Regions from separate parts of the Terribacillus jepli genome, predicted to be linked through region 3. Evidence: riboswitches for the same ligand, from Rfam matches in the RefSeq annotation. Region 3 holds a riboswitch; each other region holds the start of a gene.
What was found. Region 3 has a riboswitch for thiamine pyrophosphate ahead of thiT (energy-coupled thiamine transporter ThiT). Riboswitches for the same ligand answer to the same signal wherever they lie in the genome.
Positions count from the first base shown of each region.

Region 1: linked by a shared signal. The riboswitch ahead of tenA (thiaminase II) and the one ahead of thiT (energy-coupled thiamine transporter ThiT) in region 3 are both predicted to bind thiamine pyrophosphate.
Region 2: linked by a shared signal. The riboswitch ahead of AB1K91_RS15935 (thiamine phosphate synthase) and the one ahead of thiT (energy-coupled thiamine transporter ThiT) in region 3 are both predicted to bind thiamine pyrophosphate.

Region 1 is NZ_JBFEGH010000009.1:125,685-131,321, reverse strand. It holds gene AB1K91_RS11780 (YckD family protein) at 61-381, shown strand; gene thiM (hydroxyethylthiazole kinase) at 418-1,218, opposite strand; gene thiD (bifunctional hydroxymethylpyrimidine kinase/phosphomethylpyrimidine kinase) at 1,205-2,041, opposite strand; gene tenA (thiaminase II) at 2,034-2,732, opposite strand; TPP riboswitch at 2,853-2,953, opposite strand; gene splB (spore photoproduct lyase) at 3,014-4,042, opposite strand; gene AB1K91_RS11755 (transcriptional regulator SplA domain-containing protein) at 4,035-4,280, opposite strand; gene AB1K91_RS11750 (methyl-accepting chemotaxis protein) at 4,476-5,637, opposite strand, start outside.
Region 2 is NZ_JBFEGH010000016.1:4,764-10,400, reverse strand. It holds gene AB1K91_RS15950 (thiazole synthase) at 1-274, opposite strand, end outside; gene thiS (sulfur carrier protein ThiS) at 280-483, opposite strand; gene thiO (glycine oxidase ThiO) at 480-1,601, opposite strand; gene AB1K91_RS15935 (thiamine phosphate synthase) at 1,585-2,214, opposite strand; TPP riboswitch at 2,302-2,413, opposite strand; partial or broken gene AB1K91_RS15930 (SDR family oxidoreductase) at 2,525-3,296, opposite strand; gene AB1K91_RS15925 (SDR family NAD(P)-dependent oxidoreductase) at 3,318-4,070, opposite strand; gene AB1K91_RS15920 (DinB family protein) at 4,350-4,748, opposite strand; gene AB1K91_RS15915 (NUDIX hydrolase) at 4,745-5,233, opposite strand; gene AB1K91_RS15910 (serine hydrolase domain-containing protein) at 5,247-5,637, opposite strand, start outside.
Region 3 is NZ_JBFEGH010000006.1:144,627-150,263, forward strand. It holds gene AB1K91_RS08960 (histidine kinase) at 1-552, shown strand, start outside; gene AB1K91_RS08965 (response regulator transcription factor) at 527-1,135, shown strand; gene AB1K91_RS08970 (peptide MFS transporter) at 1,173-2,549, opposite strand; TPP riboswitch at 2,759-2,858, shown strand; gene thiT (energy-coupled thiamine transporter ThiT) at 2,942-3,505, shown strand; gene AB1K91_RS08980 (YflT domain-containing protein) at 3,684-4,034, opposite strand; gene AB1K91_RS08985 (hypothetical protein) at 4,306-4,566, shown strand; gene AB1K91_RS08990 (class I SAM-dependent methyltransferase) at 4,706-5,197, shown strand; gene AB1K91_RS08995 (YwpF family protein) at 5,440-5,637, shown strand, end outside.

The DNA.
Region 1 (5,637 bases), on a different contig from region 3:
GGATAGCAATCCCAAAACTGCGTAAAGTAAGCCCAAGCTTTGAACAAGGAGATGGTAAAGTTGAAATGGATAAAAGCCGGGGCTGTCATAATCGCTCTATGTCTCGGATTGGTCGTTACCAATCCCGCTGCTTCTTTCGCTGCTGATGAAGTTGTTGCCGATGTATTGACAGATAAGCAAAAGCAGGAAATAGCAGCACTGCAGAAACAAGCCTTGGAGCAGGAAAAGCAAATCATCGAGAAATATGTTGAATTCGGTGTCTTCTCCGAGGAAAGAGCCGACCAAATCGTGAAGCATTTGGACCAACGATTTGAGCAATTGGAGAAGGATGGCTTCATTCCTAAGCCACATAGGCATGGCCATCCTCCCCGTCCAAACTGACCATTTCAATCAGCAGGATCATTCCTGCTGATTGTTTCATTTCACAACTACTTCTAGTTTATCCACCTGTTCCATATCCCTTGCACTATCCCCCAATAGATAAAGCTGGTCCAGAAAAGCAACCTGAAAACTTCCCGGGGCTTCTGTATGTTCAGCCGCTGCTTCTGCTGCGATACCATAAAAGCAGAGTGCGCCGATGCAAGCTTTCACTATATCATCTGCTGCTCCTGCAAATGCCGCAACAACCGCACCAAGCAAGCAGCCGGACCCTGTTATGTTAGTGAGCATTTCGTGACCATTCGCTATGCTGTACGTATTGTTCCCATCCGAGAGGATATCTATTTTTCCTGTTGCGATCACTATCGTATCCAATTCCCTTGCAATCTGCTGAACGAGACTAGGTGAAATACCTTCACCTGAACCATCCACCCCTTTTATTTTGGCAGATGTACCGCCCAGGACAGCTATTTCACCCGCATTTCCACGGATGACAGTGACATCCACCTCTGCCAGAATACGACGGGCCGTTTCTGACCGGTATGTTGTCGCACCCACACCTACAGGATCGAAAATCACCGGTATATCGAGTCTGTTCGCTTCTTTCCCGGCTAGGATCATCGCTTCCACATCCGCTGCAGACAGTGTACCGATATTGATCAGCAACGCCTGTGCATGCTGCACCATTTGCGCCGCTTCTTCCTTGGCAGACGCCATCACGGGAGAAGCACCGAGTGCAATCAATCCATTCGCTGTGAAATTGATGACAACATTGTTTGTAATACAGTGAATCAGCGGGTTCTTTGCGCGGACTTCCTTTATCGCATCAGTATACTTCATTATGCTGTTCCTCCTGTACAGGTACACTTTTCAGACGGTAGCCCCAATGGTTTGTCGGTCCATTTCCTTTGCCTAGCTGCAGCGAATATCGAATGGCATCTGTCACAAAGTCCTTGCCGATCTTGACCGCTTCTTGCAAGGTTCTCCCCTTTGCCAATTCCGCTGTGATTGCTGCTGAATATGTGCATCCTGTACCGTGTGTATGCTTTGTCTGCATTCGCTCGGCTGTGAAGGAGGTGAAGTTTTCTCCATCATAAAGCCAATCTGCTGCATAAGCCCCCTCCATATGCCCGCCTTTCATCAGGACAGCTTTTGCTCCATATTCCCGGACGATCCTTTTTGCCGCTGTTTTGATGCTAGCTTCATCATCTATCCGGATACCAGTCAGTTCTTCTGCTTCGGGTACGTTCGGCGTAACCAGTGTTGCCAGCGGAACAAGATGCGACTTAAGCGCATCCCTCGTTTCTTCTCCCATTAGTGCATGGCCGCTTTTGGCGTACATGACTGGATCCATGATATAAGCTGCCTTCGTTTTATTCAACGTAAAAGCGATACACTGCATCATTTCTTCTGTTGCAATCATTCCGGTTTTTACAGCAGCCGGTCCGATGTCTGTAAAAATGGATTTCAGCTGCTGTTCAAGAAATGCAACTGGAACATGATGAATGGCCTGCACTCCTGTCGTGTTCTGTGCGACGAGAGATGTGATCACACTCATGCCATATACTTCACGCTCTTGGAATGTCTTCAGGTCCGCCTGGATTCCAGCACCGCCCGAAGGGTCCGTACCGGCAATCGTCAATGCACTTCTAACATCAGGCATGAAGGGATTCCCCTTTCAACGGCACCATCCAGTCTTGCTCGGTGGTCGCCATCTCCCAGAAGGCATGCTCCAGCATACAGCTTTTCAGGAAAGCTTTCCGTGCCCGTTCCTTGGCAGCAGATCCTGCCGTTTCGGCCCATTTGTCCAGCCGCTTGCAAAGTTCGGATGTCACATCCGGCATACCGTCTTCCCTGCCGGCATAAAAGAGGATCCACTCCAAGAACGGATTGGATGCATCCGGAGCCTTCGTCTCGATAATATGAGCAGCCAGTGCTTGATACGTCCATGGGCAAGGCAGAAGCGCTGCCATCAGTTCCCCGATATCACCATGCAGAGCACTATTCATCATGTGGGATATATAGTGGTCCGCTGCTGGCGGCGGTGTCATACGCTGCAAATCTTCATATTTCACACCGGCCACCTTACAAAAAACATTATGCGGATGAATTTCACTATGCAGGACGAAGTTGATCTGAGACTGATAGAAATCCATCTCTTCCCGTGTCTCACATTTGCTGACTGCCAAGCCGTAAATACGGGCGAATGCAGTCAGGTACTCATAATCTGCCTTCACGTAATGGATCAATGCTTCTTTCGGCACATGGCCATTTGCTACTCCCGTAACAAAAGGATGCTTATAGATCGCTTCGAAAACCGGGTTTGCTTCTTCTCTCAATTGTGCAGAAAACATGTATTTTCCTCCCCTTATTGGAGAAAGCCCTGATGAAGAGTGATTGGCGCCGGCTATATAAAAAAGCCGCTCCAAAAGTATGGAGCGACTCGTATACATAGTGATAGTGTCAAAGCTTACACGAATCCGGCTCCACTTCCCTACGCTGGTGTTAACCAGATCAGGTTCAAAGGGACAAAGATTTCTCTTATCTCAGCCAAACGGCACCCCTAGTGGACTTCCTCAAAATTCAATTGTCCCTTTAACTATCACATGCATGGATAAGATTGTCAACCGATGCATTAGGTGAAATATTCAATCCGTGATTGCGGGAACATCTTATAAATCGTGCTCCCCAGAACATCTTTGATTTCTTCTTGTTCTTCATTCTGATAAACATATTTTCCGATACCGTAGCGACCCCACTTGTATTTCCGCTTATTTTCATCGAGTTCCAGCTTCGTCATCGGGTAGTTTTTCTGGATGACACGCTTTGCCGGCTTCGTGAATCGATGCTGAATCAATTCAAAAGTGAGATTCTTTTTGGCATGGGCAGGCAATGCCGCTTCCAGCTGCTCAAGCATTTCCGGGTAGCCCTTCTGCCAGCCTTCATGCAGATAGATAGGAGCGACGATGAAACCGAGCGGATACCCAGCTTCTGCTACTTTCACAGCAGCTTCGATCCGATCTTTCAATCGGGAGGTACCAGGTTCGAAATATTTGATCACATAATCATCGTTGATGCTGAAGCGAAATCGTGTCCGCCCCTGATGATCTGCATCCAATAGATGATCCACATGGGCAAATTTTGTGACGAAGCGCAGCTGACCATGCTTGGAACGCCCGAAATATTCTATTGCATGCTTCAACGTATGCGTCAGATGATCGATCCCGACAATATCCGAAGTACAGGAAGCCTCGAATCTTGTTTCCTCAGGAGCCCTCTCTTGCATGTACTGCTCTGCTGCTTCGAATATCTCATCTGTATTCACATACGTACGGATATAAGGTTTGGAACCCATCGTTGTTTGCAGGTAGCAATAATGACAATGCCCCATACAGCCTGTCGCAAAGGGAATTGCGTATTCAGCAGATGGTTTCGACGTATCGAATTTCAATGTTTTCCGCACTCCGACGACCAAAGTCGATTTAGCGGTACGATACTTCTGGAAATCATTGTCCCCTGGCAGATTACGAACCTGATTATGGGAAGTGGTCTCACGGATTTCCACTCCCATTTCCTTGAATTTATTTTGCAGTTTCACTCCAAGCGGGTACTCCAATGCCCTAGGTTCGATATAGACTAGCTGCGGTACGAATGGTTTAACCATAATAACCGCCCTCGGTGAGACCGAAAGCAGACACATACGCCTCTTCTGCCTCTCCAAGATCCTGATAGACGGCTACTTCATCTGTCAACGGATAATATGTTTCATAAACAAATAAAGCCAGTTCCCCAGGCTTTTCGGGATTATGGACGACTGCTGCTTCCTGTATATTTGCCACTCCCTGCGCATGGGGGTTGCGAATGATTACGTAGACGATATCTCCTGCTTGAAATGCATCCATACCAATTTGCCTCCTTTTTTTATACATACTGGGGCTAGTATGCACAGTTTGCAGACAAAGCATGTAAAAAAATGAACCCTTTTCCAAGATGTATTCGTCTACTTCTTAGGGAGGGTTCAAGAGTGAAAATCTTTATATATATTTTTCTGTTGATCATTTTATCTTTTATCGCCTACTATCTGCTGGCCAATTAAATCATACACGGAAACGAGCTACAGAGGTTTGCAGCTCTTCTGCTAGATATGCAAGCGAACTGGATGAAGCAGCGATTTCCTGCATAGCTGCCAGCTGCTGCTCCGTTGCAGCTGACACATTTTCCGTTGAAGCTGCTCCTTCTTCAGCTACCTCATTCACATCACCAAGTGACCGATTGACAGAATCCGTTCCTGCAAGCATACCTTCCAGGGCGACTTGCACTTCTTTGAATTCCTCCACCAATCCTGCTACGGCAGTTTCAATTTGATGGAAGGATCCGCCTGCTTGACCTGCAACTTGTGTACCTGTCTGCACTTCATTCGCCGCATACTGCATCAGGTCGATCGTTGCTGTTGTGTCTTTTTGGATGAAGTCGATCAAAGAAGCGATTTGCGCTGCTGCTCCCTTCGTTTCCTCGGCCAGTTTCCGCACCTCATCCGCAACGACTGCAAATCCTTTACCATGTTCTCCAGCTTGAGCTGCCTCGATGGTGGCGTTTAGGGCAAGAAGATTCGTCTGTGCCGAGATATCCGTAATGACACTTGTAATATCACTGATTTCCCCCGACCGCTTGTTCAGACTGTCAATGGAAGCAGACAATTCCCGGACATGGGAATTGATCGTATCCATCTGTTTATTGACATCCTTGATTGCATTCCCTCCCTGAACAGAAAGCGCGGATGTTTTTCTTACTGCTTCTTCAACGGTCTGGACGTTTGCAGCTAATGTACTCGTATGCTGTTCCATGGCATTCATTGTCCCTGTAGCTGTCGTAACAAGTTCGAGCTGCTGGACAGAACCTCCTGCCAATTCTTGCATCGTTCTTGCCACGTGTTCGGATGACGAACTGCTTTGTTCCGCGCTAGCACTCAATTCTTCTGCGGAAGCTGCCACTTGCTGAGATGTATCGTTCACAACCCGGATGATGGATCGCATACCATCAGCCATAGTGTTATAGGAAGCTGTCAGCTCCCCTATTTCATCTTTGGATTGATACGAACCATCACTGCTGAAATCACCATCTGCTGCTTTGCCCAGTAATTCACGCAACTCTTTCACAGGAGTTACGATGAGCTTCGTAATCAGGATTCCTAACGCAATGAGCAGTATCAACGCGACACCAATGACAATCGATAAGATAATTGTTGCTGTCTTTACGTCC
Region 2 (5,637 bases), on a different contig from region 3:
ATAAACCAGAGGCTTTTGCCAGCTTGGCGATACGGACAGCCTCCTCGGCCGTTTTAGCCCCCGCCGTATTCGGCAGCAAGGTATACCGTTCTAAATCAAGCTGTTCGAGGAAATTCGGCTGGGATGCCTCGAAAATATCCATCCGACGCACTGCAAATGTCAGTATCTCTGCTTCTGATATAGCCACGGCCTCTTTTTGCACCTCAAAGGACGGGTATTTGCCTGTTCCCAACAACAAACGGGAAGCAAATGTCTTATCTGCAATTTGTAACATCTCGTTCATCCTCCTCCTACAAAATGGATCAGTTCGACTTTATCGCCATCTCTGATTGGCTGATCTGCATATGCAGATTTGCTGATGATTTCCTTGTTCAGTTCGACTATCACAATCCTGTTTTCCAATGAAAGTGATCCTAACAGCTGCGCGACATTCTGGATATCCGCGGATAATTCATGCTGCCTGCCATTCAGTTGAATGCTCACATCCGTACCTCCTCACCAGTATGCAGTCGGTTGACTCGAAAAGCTTTCGTCCATTCTTCAGGGACAGTATTGCCGTCAATCAAATCACTGATCATCTTACCTGTAACAGGAGCAAGCAGGATCCCATTGCGCTGGTGGCCAGCGGCAATGAACAACCCCTTCATCTCCGGATGCTCCCCGATCAGCGGCTTGCCATCGATCGTCTGAGGCCGGAGACCAGCCCAGCTTCTGAGAAACGGCATCTTATCTATCTCCGGCAGCATCTGCCTCGCTTTCTCCATGACGGTCTGTATGCCTCCAAAAGTCGGCTCTGTACTCCAATCACCCCTGACCTTCGTCGCACCGATGATCAGCTCGTTATTGTTTCGCGGAACAATGTAATGCTGATCATGGAATAAGCTGCAAGTGAGTGGCATCTGCGTATTTGTGACAGCGATGCATTCCCCTTTTACCGGATAAAGCGGTGTTCCCAAGCCCAAACGCTGCAAAAGGGCATTACTCCATACACCGCCGGCAATGACTGTATATGCAGCCTGCCATTCTCCCTTGGAAGTCTGTATCCGATATTGCCCAGCTTCGTTCACGACATCATCAACTCGAGTGAATTCATGTATACGCGCTCCAAATGTTTGGGCAGCAGAATAGAATCCTCTGCAGGCATTGGCAGGGGTGACATGCACATCGTAAGCTATATGAACAGCCCCTAGTACAGACTTTGTCAGCCCGGGCACTTCTTTTTCCGCACCAGTTTGATCAAGCCATGTCACACCTGCCAAAGAACGAATCTCGGACAGCCTAGCTTTTTCTTCCGCCGTAAACACAAGCTGCAATAATCCGCCAGTGCGCCGCTCGATATCTATTCCCGCAAGCGCACGAATATCCGTTTCCGCTTCTTCGTACAGCTTTTGACTAGTGCGGGCAAAAGAATACAGCGACGCTCCGAACTCTTTGTATTCCGAATGCGCACCCAGCATGCCCGCTGCTGCTTGTGTCGAGCCTGAACCGACTTGGCCTGCTTCAAATAAATCGACCTGGTGGCCTGCCTTCGCCAAATAATAAGCAATTGAACTGCCGATGATACCTCCTCCAACGACAGCTACCTCAGTGGATCGCTTCAAGACGCGAACACTCCTCCCTTAATTTCTTCACAGCTTCCAGCGGTTGTCTTGCTGAAAAAATGCCGCTCATCACAGCAGCACCATCCAATTCAAGCGCTTTCAATACAGCTAATCTCTCTGCGGTGATTCCTCCTATCCCATACAACGGCACTCCAACGTTCTGGCGGATTCCTCCTAGATGGGATAGCGGTTGAGGAATTTTCCCTTGCTTGCTTGCTGTCGGAAAACAATGACCATACAGCACGTATGCTGCACCAGCTGCTTCTGCCTGCGCAGCTTCCTCAAGTGAATGGATAGGAGCCCCGAACCGCATCTCAGGATAATGTCTTTTCAACTCTTTCAACGGCAGCCCATGCCCTGGAATATGCACTTGCTTGAAACCAAGCAGCATGGCTGTATCAACCCGGTCATTGATCCATAGCTTTGCCTCTGGCAGCCCTCGCTTCACCAACTCCCGGCATAGCTCATACACCACGCCAGCCGGCTTTTTCTTCTCCCGAATCTGTACATGATCGACATAAGGATGAATCTCCAGCAATATACGGAGCAAGTCAGAAGTATCATGCCTGTCATCTGTCACTGCCATCAATTTGATCACTATCACCTTCTTCATGTGAACAAGCCCGGAAGCACAAAAAACCACTCCCCCGGAGGAAAGTGGTGTGTGATCTGCGAAAAATACATACAAAAGAGCATGTAAACTCGAGTGTCTACACTTTCCTACGCAGGTCCGAACCTGTTCAGGTTATGAGGGTTTAAAGAGTCGCCACTCTTAATCTCAGCCCTTATGAAGGGATCCCCTAGTGTGAAAAACTAACTATGAACTTATCCATATCGTAGCATAAATAACATAATATGCAAGAATTTTTCAGCAATAAAAAGACCATCTGAATCAGCCAGATGGTCTCCCGAGAAAACATAGATCAGTATTTATAAGATTGTCCGCCGTCAATCGGCACAACCGCTGCATTGATGAAATTCGCTTGATCAGAAAGCAGGAATGCAACCAAAAATCCTACTTCTTCCGGCTTGCCGAATCGCTTCATCGGGTTGACGCTGACGAATTCCTTACCTGCCTCTTCCCAATTATCTCCGCCCAGCTGACGGAGCGATCCCTCAACCATTGGCGTCATGATTGCGCCAGGTGCAATTGCCTTGATACTGACACCGTATTGACCGTATTCAATACCAGAGTTGCGTGTCAATCCGACCACGCCATGCTTGCTCGCTGCATAGCCGGACTGGTTGCCTACACCGCGGATCCCTCCGACTGAGGCTGTGTTGACAACAGAACCGAAGCCCTGCTCTTTCATGACTTTCAACACATGCCGCATGCCATAGAAGACACCATTCAAATTGATGTTTACAACACGGTCAAATTCTTCCACGCCGTAATCTTCTGTGAGATTCTGTTTTCCTTCCACGCCTGCATTGTTGAAGAAACTGTCGATTTTGCCGAACTTGTCTACTGTTTGCTTCACATAAGCTTCTACTTCAGGCTCATTCGCGCAGTTTGCAACAATTGTGAGGACTTCATGCTGCAAGAACTTCCTGCTTTGTCTCTTCCAATCCTATTTCGCTCAAATCGACCAGTGAAAGCTTTGCACCCTCTTTTGCTACTTGAAGTGCTGCTGCACGACCCAGACCTGAACCGCCGCCTGTGATCAAAACTACTTTATCTTCAAAACGTTTCATGAGAATCTCTCCTTTAGTTTTTTAGATTGCAGTGAATCCGCCATCAATCGGCACAACTACACCGTTGATATAAGGTGCTTTGCCAGTCAGCAAGAAGGTGACAAGCTCCGCTACTTCTTCCGGCTGGCCAAGACGCTTCTGCGGGATTGGTTCTGTTGCATTTACGAATGCTTCCGGATTTTTCTCCTTGTACTCTCGTACCATTGGTGTTTCTGTCGTACCTGGTGCTATTGCATTCACTACAATCCCTTGCGCCGCATACTCAGCAGCCAATGTTTTCGTGATGCCGACCATCGCGTGTTTCGTCGCAGAATATGTACCGACTGTAGCCTGCCCGACAACGCCCGCTGTGGACGACGTGTTCACGATGCGCCCGCCGCCATTGGCAAGCATCACTTCCAAAACATATTTCAAACCATAAAGAGCTCCATTCAGATTGATACCTAAAACCATATCAATCTGTTCAATGGTATTATCTACAAATTTGACTCCAGGTCCCGAGATTCCTGCATTATTATAGAACATATCGATAGTACCAAATGCCTCGACTGTTTTAACTACATATTGTTTTACTTCTTCTGCTTTGCTGACATCAGCTTTTATGAAAATTGCTTTTGATCCTTTTTCTTCCACCAAGCGGACCGTTTCCCGACCAGCTGCTTCAGATACGTCAACGACGCTGATTGCGATACCTTCTTCTGCCAATCGTAAGGCGACAGCTTGCCCAAGACCGCTTCCGCCTCCCGTAATGACCGCTACTTTCTGCCTATCCATAAGCATAGCCTCCTACCTTTATAAAAAAATAGGTTAATTTACCTACTCTATATGTAAGAGCTTACACCTTTTATGAAAAAACGGTCAAGCAATTTGCAACTGCCCGGAAATTATTCTTGAACAGATACAATCAATGTGTTCATTAACTCAAGTGGTAGTATTTTTCACAGAGACGAAAGTGATGTTTTTCATGAATGCCTATCAATTGTATGCGCTGAATCAAGTTGGGGTAATGTGCGAGTGGGTCAGGATAGCGAATCCGGCCGGCAATTTGGCTCTCTATTTCGAAACCATCTTTTCGAGCTGTACTGTCTCCTTATGCAAATTTTGTTTAAGCTGATCAAATTCCAGCCTTCCCTCTATATTTTTTGGCGGCTGTAAAATGGATGGAGCTCTCATCGGTTTTCCATGCTTTTCCCGATATGCTTGATAAATATCTTCTATCTCTGTTTTAAAAGGCTTCTGCTTCCGAATGGATCCAATCGGGATATATACCTTATTCAGCTGCCTGAATCTCTTTAACAGCAAATACAAATGATAATACGTTTCCCCTATAGACCATTTTTCAGACATAGGACGGATCCATTCTATTTCTTTATATGCAAGGATTTGCTTATCGAACTTTTCCCTTTGCCGATAAATAGTGTCGAAGTGGCTCTTCATATACTTACATTTCATTCAGTCACCGCCGTAACCATCTCTTTATGAACCAGGTGTACTGGTGCAGATGGCAGTTCAGCAAGTTTCTCTTTCAAGAAATCGGGTTTTAAGGAAAGCTCTTTGATTTTGTCGATAGAAATCCATTCATAAAGAAAATTGCCGCCTTCGAGAGAAGTAACCTCACCGGTACCTTGAAGTTTATTTTCAACATCTTTCATCAAATAAATAAAACTGTATTCATGAAAAGGCCGATTCCGCAAGATGAAGAAATTCTCTACTATCCACAGCAGCCTCTCTGCCCTAGTAGGAATTCCAAGTTCCTCCTCGAACTCCCGTTCCGCAGCTTGTACTGAATCTTCCCCCAGCTGGATCCTGCCTCCAATCAGCGTCCAAAATGGATCTTTTTTATTCTTGTGTAGCAGGACATGATTATCTTTTATTAAAATGCCTGCCGTTCGGCAATTTAATACATGCTCTCCCAGATCAATCGTTAAATCCTGCATCCTGCCACTCCTTTTAGGCTTCAATTGCTTGGACAATATAAAATGGGCCAGTCCCATGATTAGAAGGCACCACTATCTTTCGTCCACTATCCGGGTAATACGCCGCATGGAAACTCACACCAGGGTCAAAACCGATAACATAATATTTCTTGATCTCTTCCGCTGCTTTTTTTATCCAGATACCGTAGCCATAACTTGTTTCTTCATCCACCTGAACATGCGGCTTCAGCAGCTCGCCCGTCAGTTCTGCGCTAAGAAGCTTATTCTGGAACAACGCATCCCAGAAATGCATCATATCAGACGCACTTACATACACGCCTCCATCAGCGCCGCCTCTTACCGGCAGTGCATATATATTGGAACGATATCCTTTTTCCTCTTTTATATAGCCGATCGCTGTATTC
Region 3 (5,637 bases):
TCGGTGAAAAGTGATATATCGAAAAAGCTTTTACATCACAATCGGGATCGGGCAGAACAGGAATTGCACGATATCCAGCTGCTAGCTAGATCATTGCTTCAGGACATGCGTGAAATAGTCAGTGATTTGCGTCATGTTTCGTTGCAAGAGGAAATGGAATCTGCTCGTTATCGATTACAGGAAGCTGGTATTGATGTTGAATTGGAACGGCAAATGCCGCTGATGAAGGATAGTTCTAAGGAAACGCTGCTTGCTTATATTGTGAAAGAAGCTGTCACGAATGTCATCCGTCATAGCAATGCTACATTATGTAAGATTCGAGTCAGTCAATCTGGCAGCGAGCTACTTTTGGAAGTAGTGGACAATGGCAGCTTCGATGGCAGGGAGTGGCAAGAAGGAAATGGCATGGATGGAATCAGGAAAAGAGTGAGGCTGATGAAGGGGAGAGTCCATTTCGAAAAACGGCAAAATAGCGGATTACATCTGGCAATACATGTTCCGATGCAAACCGAAGGAGGTACTTCGCATGATTCGTATGCTGTTGGCGGATGATCAAAACATGCTTCGAGGCGCAATGGCAACGATGCTTGATTTAGAGGAAGATTTCTATGTTGACTGTCAGGCTGCCACTGGTGAGGAAGTTCTGCAAGCACTGCAAACAAAAACATATGATCTGCTGATTCTGGACATCGAGATGCCGAAATATAGCGGCTTGGAAGTTGTGGATTGGATGCGGCAAAACAACCGCTCCGAAAAGGTGCTGATGCTGACGACCTTTTCCACTGCTGCCTATGTAAAAGAAGCGATGAAGATGAAAGTGGAAGGATATCTATTGAAAGATACACCGAGTGAACAGCTGGCACATGCTGTAAGAGATATCGTGAATCATGGACGCACGGTGATAAGCCCTGAAATAACGTATCAATTCGTACAGGGAATCGATAATCCGCTAAGTGAACGTGAAAAGCAAATTCTCCAGCTGGCTGAACGAGGATACTCTACCAAACAAATAGCTGCAGAACTATTTTTATCTCCAGGGACTGTCCGGAACTACTTCTCCGAACTTCTGGATAAGCTCGGAGCTCAGAATCGTTCGCAAGCAGTTTACATAGCGAAGGAGAAGGAATACATATAAAAAACACAGCTCCGAAAAGGAACTGTGTTTCTGAAATTTAATCTCTTGCATCCAGCATGGCTTGTAGTTTTTTGGAAACTGTAAGCAGGATCAGACCTACTATGATAGCAGCTGCACCGATTATGCTGAATATCTCCACATAACCGAGGGTAGCTGTCAATCCGGCAAGCCATCCGGAGATAATGGCAGCAATACCGTTAGCTGCCATCCATACACCCATCAAAAGTGAAGCAATTTTTACAGGTGCTACTTTACTTACCATCGATAGACCTACAGGTGACAAGCAAAGCTCACCTATGGTATGGAATAGATAGGTAAAGACGATGAATAAGATATTTGCTTTGTGAACAATATCCGTTTCATCACTGCCTGTATAAAGTACGGCTGGAACTAAAACCATAAAACCTAGCCCTAATAGAACCATACCCATAGACATCTTTGTCGTTGTACGTAAATCACCGCGTTTTGATTTACTTAGTTTCAACCAGATACCAGATATTATTGGTGCAAGGATGACAATGAATAGCGGATTGACAGATTGGAACCAGGAAACAGGTATTGTATAACCGCCCACACTTCTATCAATGAAATCCCTTGTATAAAGTGTCAGGGAAGTACCTGCTTGTTCAAAGCCAGCCCAGAAGAAGATAACAAATACTAACAGTATTAGTACTGCACCTGTCCGTTTCTTTTCAGCTTTTGTCATTTTTGCTGCAGGAGCACTTTTTGCAGTAACTTCAGTTCGAGCAGGTTTTGTTCCGATATTCCCCAAATACTTTTTACCTAACATGCTGAAAATCAATTGACCGATAATCATACCGATGGAAGAGGCCAAGAATGCCCATTTGAATCCAAAGTGCTCAATACCGTCAGCATCCACGGAGTGGAATAAATCTTCTGCAAGGAAACCAGCGATCAATGGGGAGAAGAATGCTCCCAAGTTGATTCCCATGTAGAAGATTGTGAAGGCAGCATCTTTCCGTTTATCCCTGGGGTCATACAGTTCACCAACATAAGTTGAGATATTCGGTTTAAAGAATCCATTACCTATGATCAAGCAAAGAATCCCTAAATAAAGACCTAATTGGCTATTGAATAGAAATATTGTGAAATCTCCGATCGCCATGATGATACCACCGATCGTGATTGCTTTACGCAGTCCAATATATCTGTCTGTTAAATAACCGCCGATGATAGGCGTGAAGTAAATGACTCCTCCGTATAAACTGTAAATGAAAGCAGCGTGTTGTGTGCTCATTCCCAGGCCACCACTTATTACTGCAGCAGTCAAGTAAAGCATTAACACAGAGCGCATTCCATAATAGCTATATCTTTCCCACAATTCGGTGAAGAAGAGAAGATACAATCCCTTTGGATGCTTCTTCCCTTGTGGGATTGTAGCCGGTGTATCCATTTTTAATCCTCCCTTTTTAAAGAACAGTGTCCATTATACGTCATAGTTTTTCTCGAATTCAAACAATTTCGTTAGATGAAGTAAAAGTAATAAAATTGCTAAAATTAACACTTGGATTATATTTCATCTATAGGAAATATCAATAATTGTTGCTAGCGCTGTCATTCTTCTATATAATGGATGGACAACAGAAAACAAATCGGTACAAAAAAGCCTGCAGGGGGAGCCATTCCGGCTGAGATGGACATTCGTCCAGACCCTTCGAACCTGTGAGTTAGCACTCGCGTAGGGATGTAGCTTCTTTGATGGGGAAACAATGCGCATTGGGGCCATCGGAAGGATTCTCTGCGGCATTGTTTTTTGTTGCATTCTTTTATTAGGGGAGAAGCAATATGCAATCAAGAAGCAAGGTTTTATTTTTAGTGGAGGTGGCAATATTCGCCGCACTCGCATTCGTATTGGATTTATTTTCATTCAAAGCATGGGCGCAAGGAGGCAGTATCTCCTTACAGATGGTCCCGATATTTTTGATGGCGTTTCGCTGGGGATGGAAAGGTGGACTTGCAACTGGGTTAGTTGTAGGATTGCTGCAATTAGTCACCAACCCTTATATAATACATGTTGTCCAAGGGTTCCTGGATTACCCTTTAGCTTTCACTTTGGTTGGACTGGCAGCTGTAACGGCAGGATCTGCACGTAAAGCTGCAAAAGAGAACAATCGGACGAAACTTGTTGGATACTTGGTTATTGGCACGTTGATTGGCAGTCTCGGGCGGTTCGCAGCTCATTTTGTAGGAGGAATGGTCTTTTTCGGATCAGCAGCTGCTCCAGGGCAAACTGTTTGGGCCTACTCTCTTTTCTATAATGGATCTTATTTACTTCCGAGTTTCATAGCCAGCATAGTGGTCATTCTCATTCTGATTCTTGCTCAGCCAAAGCTCATCTTACCGAAGTAATAATAAAGGCACTGCTTATCAGACTGAAAAGCTAAATGATTCTTTTGCAGAGATTGTAAAATATCTATCTAAGAGCAAATAAAAAAGTAGAAGGCACCTATATGTAGTAGGCTCCTTCTACTTTTTTTGATTTTTAACCACTTATTCTGTGGCCACCTCATCAGAATAGTGCTTTCATTTAAATAAGCAAGCCTTCGACATTTTCTGTTTCGGTTACAATCAAGAAGATTTTCCCTTCATCCAAATCCTCTTCGAAATCCTCCGATTCTTCTTGAGAGAAGCCGATTTCCTGCAATTTCGTGCGAAGCTCATCACCAGGTTTGCTGAACATGCTTCCTACCGCACTTTTGGCTCCCATCTCGGATAGCCCGATCGTATTGGCATCCACTTTGCTGGAGACGCGCTTTGTTCTGTCATCATCATGTGATAAGACATAGATATTGTCTTTATTTACCCCTTTGGTACTCAGCTGCTGAATGTCTTCCTGAAGCTTTTCATCGTTTGTGTACTCTTTTAGATATGGTTTCATTTTTATCTCTCCTTTAATTACTGGCGTGTATTAATTATCTACCCGCTCGGCAAAAAACGAAACAATCCCCCTATATAGATGAAAATATTCAACTTCGTCTGCTGTTTAGACGAAATTAGACATACAGAAGAATTAGGTTATGTTAAACAGTATGAAAATCGAAGTTTCCAAATCTGCCGAGGAGGAAACGATATGGCTGATATCATAGATCTTGATCAAGTACAGACAAAAAAATGCTTATGTCAGGTCGCCAGGCGAATATGAGATTTATTTGACTGTCGTTAAATATGTAAATAAATATTCGAAGAATATGCTGCCAAGGTTTTCGTTCAAAACGACTGATTCTGATTTGGCTGAAATATACAATGGTGATCGGCAACTCTTCTTAAAAAGTTACTATGACTTGCTGCGCTATTGGGATATCACACTGGAGGAGATTCCTGCTAATGAAGAAATCGAACGTTTTCCGAAGATAGGCGATTTGTGTTTCTTCATCGATCGCAAAATACAAAAAGATAAATATATGAGTTGATCTGACAGCTGGAACGTAACAGCTGTCTTTTTTGCTTTAGGATAGAAAAGATGAATCCGTGAAAGCCTATGGAAGATACGTTTAGCGTCGTATTGTTAGGGCAATACAGAACTAATCGATTGCAAAAGGAGAGAGCTGTATGGTGAATAAGACAACTGAAGTTTCTGCAGCAGAGGTGCTGGAACTGCTGGAAATAGAGGGCGGAGAAAAAGTGATAGTCTTTGGAGCTGGCAATGGGGAGTTGGTAATACCGATTGCCCATAAAACGAAGGATCGTGTGATGGCCCTGGAAAAAGATGAAGCTTTACTAGAAAAGTTGGCGCTTCGAGCGGAGGAGGAAACGCTGTCGAATATCGATCGGATGCCGAGCGGGGTAGGCAGATTGAATTTTCCGGATGCTTCTTTCCAGCGCGGGCTGGCGGCATTTGTTTTGGACAATACCGATGATCTCGAATTGGCTGCTCAAGAAATACACAGAGTCACCATCGAAAAAGGCGTTGTGGTTGCACTTGGTTACACCAAGGATCACAGTGCAGACCTGCTTTCAGATAAATTGACGCAGGCAGGGTTCGAAGTGACGTCAGGAGATTTGAATGAGGAAGTATATTATGTAAAAGCATATAAAGCATGAGAAAACCGCCAGGAGGGCGGTTTTTTTGCGTATAAGTACTTATTGGAACATGCTCGGGATGTCACTTTCTGCTGTCGGTTAGGTCCATATTTTCGCATCGTATCATCCTTTCTGACATTATCTGGATCTGTACCCCGGCGCTATGTATTGGAAACATCCATATTCCGATACATACGAAAAGGGTTAGTTCTGATAAGATAGAGAAAAAGATATAATTGGATACATTAAAAGGAGTGGAATCGGTGAAAACATTCAAACTGGTTGAACTAACCTTGTACCCGACAGATCAAGGCTCGGTGGAAGGGAAGGAAATGAAACTGGCGGAGGGCTTGATCATCAATAAGGAAGAAGATAATGAATGGGTATTGGAAGCTGTCCTTGGCAAAACAGATTTGGATTACGTACAGACATTATCTGAGAGCCGCAAAGTTCAGCTTGCT